2 regions of the Mesorhizobium sp. B2-8-1 genome follow, and region 1 is predicted to be linked to the other one. Evidence: predicted binding sites of a transcription regulator. Region 1 holds the regulator's gene; the other holds the start of a gene.
The links. Region 1 encodes PhoB, which activates phosphate uptake and scavenging genes when phosphate is short. Its sites were predicted from a motif close to TGTCATNNANCTGTCAT; they were not measured.
Positions count from the first base shown of each region.

Region 2: a site for PhoB is predicted at 1,757-1,773, ahead of FJ428_RS17305 (esterase-like activity of phytase family protein). Genes of this name have one in related genera too.

Region 1 covers NZ_VFTX01000015.1:31,852-35,329, forward strand. The annotation lists gene phoU (phosphate signaling complex protein PhoU) at 1-694, shown strand, start outside; gene phoB (phosphate regulon transcriptional regulator PhoB) at 714-1,403, shown strand; gene FJ428_RS28675 (ROK family protein) at 1,411-2,652, opposite strand; gene xylF (D-xylose ABC transporter substrate-binding protein) at 2,912-3,478, shown strand, end outside.
Region 2 covers NZ_VFTX01000006.1:119,035-122,512, reverse strand. The annotation lists gene FJ428_RS17310 (FAD-dependent oxidoreductase) at 1-1,582, opposite strand, end outside; gene FJ428_RS17305 (esterase-like activity of phytase family protein) at 1,892-3,382, shown strand.

The DNA of each region.
Region 1 (3,478 bases):
AGTCGCAGCCTTTGACGAAGATCTCGGACAGATCAGCAGGCTGATCCGCGACATGGGCGATCTCGCCTCATCGATGGTCGGCGGCGCGACCAAGGCGCTCCTGAATTCCGACAACGCGCTCGCCCAGCGCGTCGTCTCCGACGACGCCATCATGGACGCGCGCCAGCGCGAACTCGACGACCGCGCCATCACCCTGATCGCCAAGCGGCAGCCCATGGCGGACGATCTGCGCCATGTCGTCGGCTCGATCCGCATGGCGGGCGATCTCGAACGCATCGGCGATCTCGCCAAGAACATCGCCAAGCGCGTCGGCACCGTCGGCCTTGCCGCCACGCCGCGCGACCTGTCGCACTCCATCGACGCCATGGCGCAGCTTGTGCTGATCCAGGTGCAAGGCGTGATCGAGGAGTATGCGGCGCGCGATGCCGCGGCACTTGCGAAGCTGCGCGCCGACGATGAACGCATCGACGTCAAATACACGTCGGTCTTCCGCGAGCTGCTGACCTACATGATGGAGGATCCGCGCAACATCACCGCCTGCACGCATCTTTTGTTCTGCGCCAAGAATCTCGAGCGCATCGGCGATCACGTGACCAACATTGCCGAAAATGCCTATTATGTGCTGACCGGCACGCAATTGCCCGCCAATCGCCCGAAGCAGGACGAGACGGCGATGTCGGCGCCAGCGGCTTGACGGCAGGGGTGACCAGTCGATGATCGCGCCATGCATCATGGTGGTGGAGGACGAGGAGCCGCTGGGTGTGCTGCTCCGTTACAATCTGGAATCGGAGGGTTATCAGGTAGAGGTGGTGACGCGCGGCGACGAAGCCGAGATCCGCTTGCAGGAGAATGTCCCTGACCTTCTTGTGCTCGACTGGATGGTGCCGGCGGTGTCCGGCATCGAGCTCTGCCGCCGTCTCCGGATGCGGCCCGAGACCGAGCGGCTGCCGATCATCATGCTGACGGCGCGCGGCGAGGAAAGCGACCGGGTGCGCGGTCTCTCCACCGGCGCCGACGACTATCTGGTCAAGCCGTTCTCAACGCCGGAATTCATGGCACGCGTCAAGGCGCTGCTGCGCCGCGCCAAGCCCGAAGTTCTGTCCAGCGTGCTCAAGGTCGGCGACATCGTGCTCGACCGTGAATCGCACCGGGTCTACCGCAAGAAAAGCGAGATCCGGCTCGGGCCGACCGAGTTCCGCCTGCTCGAATTCATGATGCGACATCCCGGCCGCGTGTTCTCGCGCAGCCAACTGCTCGACAATGTCTGGGGCGAAACGATCTATATCGACGAGCGCACCGTGGACGTGCATGTCGGCCGGCTGCGCAAGGCGGTCAACAATGGCCGCATGCCTGACGTGATCCGCACCATTCGGGGCGCGGGGTATGCGATTCGCGAAGACTAGGGATATGTCACGCAACGTTCTCGCCCACGCCTGATTTCGCCTGTGCCCCCGGCGCGAAAATCTCCTGGTCGACGAAGGTCAGCGCGCGCATGGCGCAGCCCTCGCGGATCAGTGGCAGTTCGTTCGGCTCGGTGTCGAAGGAAATCGATTTCGAGTGCTGGCCGCCGGCGGTCTGGGCAATGGCCTCGCGCAGAGCCGGCTCGATCAGGTCGAAGGCGGCGGCGCTGACGCCGACCATGGCGACCGGCGCCGGATCGATCAGCGCGAACAGGCTGCCAAGGCCGTAACCCAGCGCCTCGCCGGCCTTGCGGTAGGCTTCGCGCTCCGGCCCGTCCTTTTCGCGCGCCGAGGCCGCCAGGGTGCGCATGTCGGCGTCGCTGACGTCGACGGGCTCGGTGTCCTCGCCAAGCTGCCTCGCGTTGCGCCAGATGGCATAGTTGCCGGCATAGGCCTCGACGCAGCCGCGCCGCCCGCAGCGGCAGAGCGCCCCGCCGGGGCGATGGATCATGTGGCCGAACTCGCCTCCGGATGAATGGGTGCCGGTGAACAGTTCACCCTTCAGCACCAAGCCCATGCCGATGCCGTGCGACAAAAGGATGGCGATGAAGTCGTCGCGGTAGCGCTGGGGATCGCGCCAGCGCAGCGCCACCGCCATCATGTTGCAATCGTTCTCCATGGTGGCTGGAATGCCGAACTCGGTCTCCAGTATGTCGGCGAAGGCGATGTCGGTCTGCGGCGTGATCGGCGACCACAGCATGGCGCGCGCATCCGTGTCGGTGATGCCCTGGATCGCCAGCGCGATGCGGGCGATGCTGCCGACGTCGAGGTCGGGATCCTCGAACCGCCGCCTGACGATGGCCACGCATTCGCCGATCAGCGCCTCGCGCGACAGGGTGAGCGTGTCCAGCCGGCGCTGCTCTTCAGATATCACCTGGCCGGCATAGTCGATGACGGCGACGGAGAGAAAATTCAGCGACAGCACCACGGTCATCACCGCCGCGGCTTCAGGGTTGAGGCCGAGGCCGACCTGCGGCCGGCCGCGTTTCAGAGCACCGGCCTCGCTCGGCTTGCTCTGCGCCAGGATGCCTTCGCCAATCAGGTCGGAGGAGATCGCCGATATGGTGGAATGGCTGAGCCCGGTGGTCGCGGCAATCTCGGTGCGCGAGGGCTGCCCGGCACGGCGCACGGCCGCGATCACCATCGCCCGGTTGCGTCGGCGCAAATCATCGTGGCGGATTCCGACCGACATGTTTCTCGCATCCTCCCCGTCGCCGCGTTCTCTCCCCAGGACCCCGACGACCGTCAAATAGTGGCAGAACCGGCCTTGGCTGTCATTATTTATTCCGGAGCTCGAAAAAAATTCACGAGGACATCAAAATACATCAGAATCGACGTTGACAGCGTTCCGACGATGGACCAGTGTTTTTTCGAGGCTCGAAAAAATAGAGCCTTTGTGCCGGCCTACGGGCCTGTTTGGTCGCGCCATACGCGGCGCAGGGAGGATTAAGATGAAGAGATTCACAGCCGCCATCCTGGCGGGTGTCGCCATGTCGCTGACGCTCGCGTCGGTCGCGCAGGCGAAGGACAAGGTCATCGGCGTTTCCTGGTCGAACTTCCAGGAAGAGCGCTGGAAGACCGACGAGGCCGCCATGAAGAAGGCGATCGAAGCCGCCGGCGACAAGTATATTTCCGCCGACGCCCAGTCCAATCCCGGCAAGCAGCTCACCGACGTCGAGAGCCTGATCTCCCAGGGCGCCAATTCGCTGATCATCCTGGCGCAGGACGCCTCCGCCATCGGCCCGGCGGTGCAGAAGGCGCTCGACGAAGGCATTCCGGTCGTCGGCTATGACCGCCTGATCGAGAACAAGGACGTCTTCTATCTGACCTTCGACAACAAGGAAGTCGGCCGCATGCAGGCCCGCGAAGTGTTCAAGGTGAAGCCGGAAGGCAACTACGTCTTCATCAAGGGCTCGGGTGCCGATCCGAATGCCGATTTCCTGTTCTCGGGCTCCATGGAAGTGCTCAAGGACGCCATCGACAGCGGCAAGATCAAGAATGTCGGCGAAGCCTATACG
Region 2 (3,478 bases), on a different contig from region 1:
TCAGCCGCCCGTCCGGCCCGAGCATCGGCGCCAGCCTCGCCTGTCCCGCCTTCGGCAGCCTGCAGGCCAGCAGCCTGTCGAGCCAGGCCTCCGCGCCCGGTCCCGTGATCGCGTAGCGCGCATAGGCCGAGATATCGATGAGGCCGGCGGCGCGCCGGACTTGCAGCGCCTCGTCACCGACGATGTCGAAGGCGTTGGAACGCCTGAGCGTCGTCTCCTCGCGGAATCCCATCGGCGCGAAATAGGCGGGGATTTCCAGCCCCCAGGAGGCCGTCCATTCGCAGCCCGCCGCACTCATGCCGTCATAGGCGCCGGGGCGTTTCAGCGGCCGGCCCGCAGGCAGCCGTTCGTTGGGAAAGGTCATGACGAAACGACGAGAATAAAACTGTCGCGTCGTCTGCCTGAGATATTCCCGGTTTGCGGCGAAGGCGCCGTAGCGGGCGATGTCCATGCCGAAAATGTCGGCCTGCGGCTCGCCGTAAATCATCCACTCGGCCAGCGACTTGCCGACGCCGCCGCCCTGGCTGAAGCCGGCCATGACGCCGCAGGCGACCCAGTAATTCTTCAGGCCGCGGACCGGCCCGACGATCGGATTGCCGTCCGGGGTGAAGGTGAAGGCGCCGTTGACCCATTTGCGGATGCCTGCCGTCGCCAGGCAAGGGAAGCGCTCATGCGCCTTGGCAAGTTCCGGGCCGATGCGGTCGATGTCTTCGGGGATGAGCTCGATGCCGTAATCCCACGGCGCGCCGTCCATGTTCCAGTGCTTCGGGTTCTGCTCGTAGACGCCGAGCAGCACGCCCTTGCGCTCCTGCCGCAGATAGGAAAAGCCGTCGAGATCGACGGCCAGGCCGATCTCCTTGTCGAGGGCAGCGACTTCCGGAATGTCCTCGGTGACGAAATAATGGTGCTCCATCGGCGTCACCGGCAGTTCAACCCCGGCCATGCGGCCGAGTTGCTTGGCCCACAACCCGCCGGCATTCACGACATGCTCGGCGGTGATGGTGCGTTGCTCTGTGACGACATCCCAATGGCCGTCGGCGCGCGCCTTCAGCTCGACCACGCGGTTGCGCAGGATCACGTCGGCGCCGCGCTTCTTGGCGGCACCGACATACGCATGCGTCGTGCCGTAAGGGTCGAGATGGCCCTCGTTGGAATCGTAGAGGCCGCCAAGCACGCCGGTGACGTCGACGATCGGGCAGATCGCCTTGATCTCGTCAGGCGTCACCAGCCGGGCGGTCTCGATGCCGACCGACTGGAATACCGCCCAGGCCGATTTCAGCCACTCCCAGCGCGCCGGATCGCTGGCGATGTTGACGCCGCCGGTCATGTGCAGGCCGACGTCCTGGCCGGATTCGGCCTCGATCTCGCGGTAAAGGTTGATGGTGTAATCCTGCAGCGCGGCGACATTGGGGTCGGCATTGAGCGCGTGGAACCCCGCCGCCGCATGCCAAGTCGACCCCGCCGTCAGTTCGGCGCGCTCGATCAGCGCCACATCCGACCAGCCGAACCGCGCCAGGTGATAGAGCACCGAAGCGCCCACCACTCCTCCCCCGATGACGACTGCGCGGTAGTGAGACTTCAAGGCTTCCCTCCCCGGACTGTCCGAAACCGGAACCGTATACGTACTGTACATAAGTGTCTAGTACTGCGAACAGCTCCTGGACGCTGTCGAACCTGTGTTGGAACGATCGATTTTCCGGCGCGGCCGCACTTCCCCAGCAGCGTCGCGGCGGGCCGACGCGAATGCGTCACCAACTGTCATGCAAGCATCATGTTCGCGCCTTAGACCGCTTGCCGAGGGCACAAGCGGCCCTCCAGGGCGGCAGCCTCGCCGCCGCCAGGCAACCTCAGAATTCCGCCGTCCCGGCGCTTTGTCATCAAGGGGATATCCATGACGCATCTACGCTCATTCTCGTTGCGGCTGCTGGTCGCCGCGCTGGCGGCCTCGGCCGTTTCGCTGCCCGCCTTCGCCGACAGCTCGGCCAGCGTCGGCGGCGCCAGTTTCGTCAACAAGGGGCTGGCGGGGGTTGGCCGTATCCCGGCCGGCCAGCGCGACAGGTTCGGCGAGACCTTCGGCTCCGGCTCCGGCATGTCGATCGACACCGCGGGCTGGACGCATGATGCCGGCACCTACAGAGGCCCGCTGTGGCTGCTGCCCGACCGCGGTTATAACGTCGTCGGTACCACCGACTACCGGCCGCGCCTCAACACGATCAACATCGAGTTCGCCCCGGTGGCACCAGGTGCCGCGCCCGCGGCCGGCCAGGAGCAGACCGGCGTCAAGGTGACGCTCGCCGACACCATGCTCCTGACCGACGACAAGGGTGCCGACGTCACCGGTCTCGACCCGCTGAACGGCGTGCGTCCCGCCGCCGGCGACATGCCTGTCCTGCCCCAGGCCGACAATGGCAAGCTCGCGCTCGACAACGAGGCGATCGTGCGGCTGCCCGACGGCACCATGCTCGTTTCCGACGAATACGGTCCCGACATCTACCGCTTCTCCGCCGACGGCCGTCTGATGTCGGCGACCCAGCCTCCGGCCGCGCTCGTGCCGATGCGCCACGGCACGGCCAATTTTGCTTCCGACAATCCGGGCCCAGGTGCTGCCGAACCCGACCCAAACGATCCCGAAACCGGCCGCCAGAACAATCAGGGCCTCGAAGGCATGGCAATGACGCCGGACGGCAAATTCGTAATCGCGGTCTTGCAGTCGGCGACCCGGCAGGACGGCGGCGATTCGGCCTCGACGCGCCAGAACACCAGGGCGCTGATCTATGACGCCTCCGATCTTGCCCATCTCAAGCTGGCACATGAATATGTCGTGCCGCTGCCGGTGTTCAAGGACGCCAAGGGCAAGACCAAGGTGGCTGCGCAAAGCGAGATCGTGGCGCTGTCGGACACGGCTTTCCTGATGCTGGCGCGCGACAGCGGCAATGGCCAGGGCCTGAAGGGCGAAGAGTCGCTGTATCGCAAGATCGACATTGTCGACCTTTCCGGCGCGACCGACATCGCCGGCGGTCCCTTCGATGCCGCCGACAAGCCGGTGGCGCCCAAGGGCGTGCTCGATCCGTCGGTCACGCCGGCAAGGCTGATGCCGTTCATCGACATCAACGACAAGGCCGAGCTTGCCCGCTTCGGGCTGCACAATGGCGCGCCCAACGACAAGGACAACCTCTCGGAAAAGTGGGAAGCGATGTCGCTGGCGAGCGTGCTCGATCCGAAGCTGCCCGACGACTATTTCCTGTTCGTCGCCAACGACAACGATTTCCTCGCCCAGGACGGTTTCCAGGTCGGCGCGCCCTACAAGGCCGAGGACGGCGCCGATGTCGACACCATGTTCCTTGTCTATCAGGTCACGCTTCCCGGCCTCGCCAGGAAGTAAGCATCTTGCAGCAGGCGCCGCCTGGCGCCTCCTGCCCGACAAGCTTGATCGGATGCACGACGGCGTGCCTTGCCCGCCGTCGCTCCTTTCGCAAGG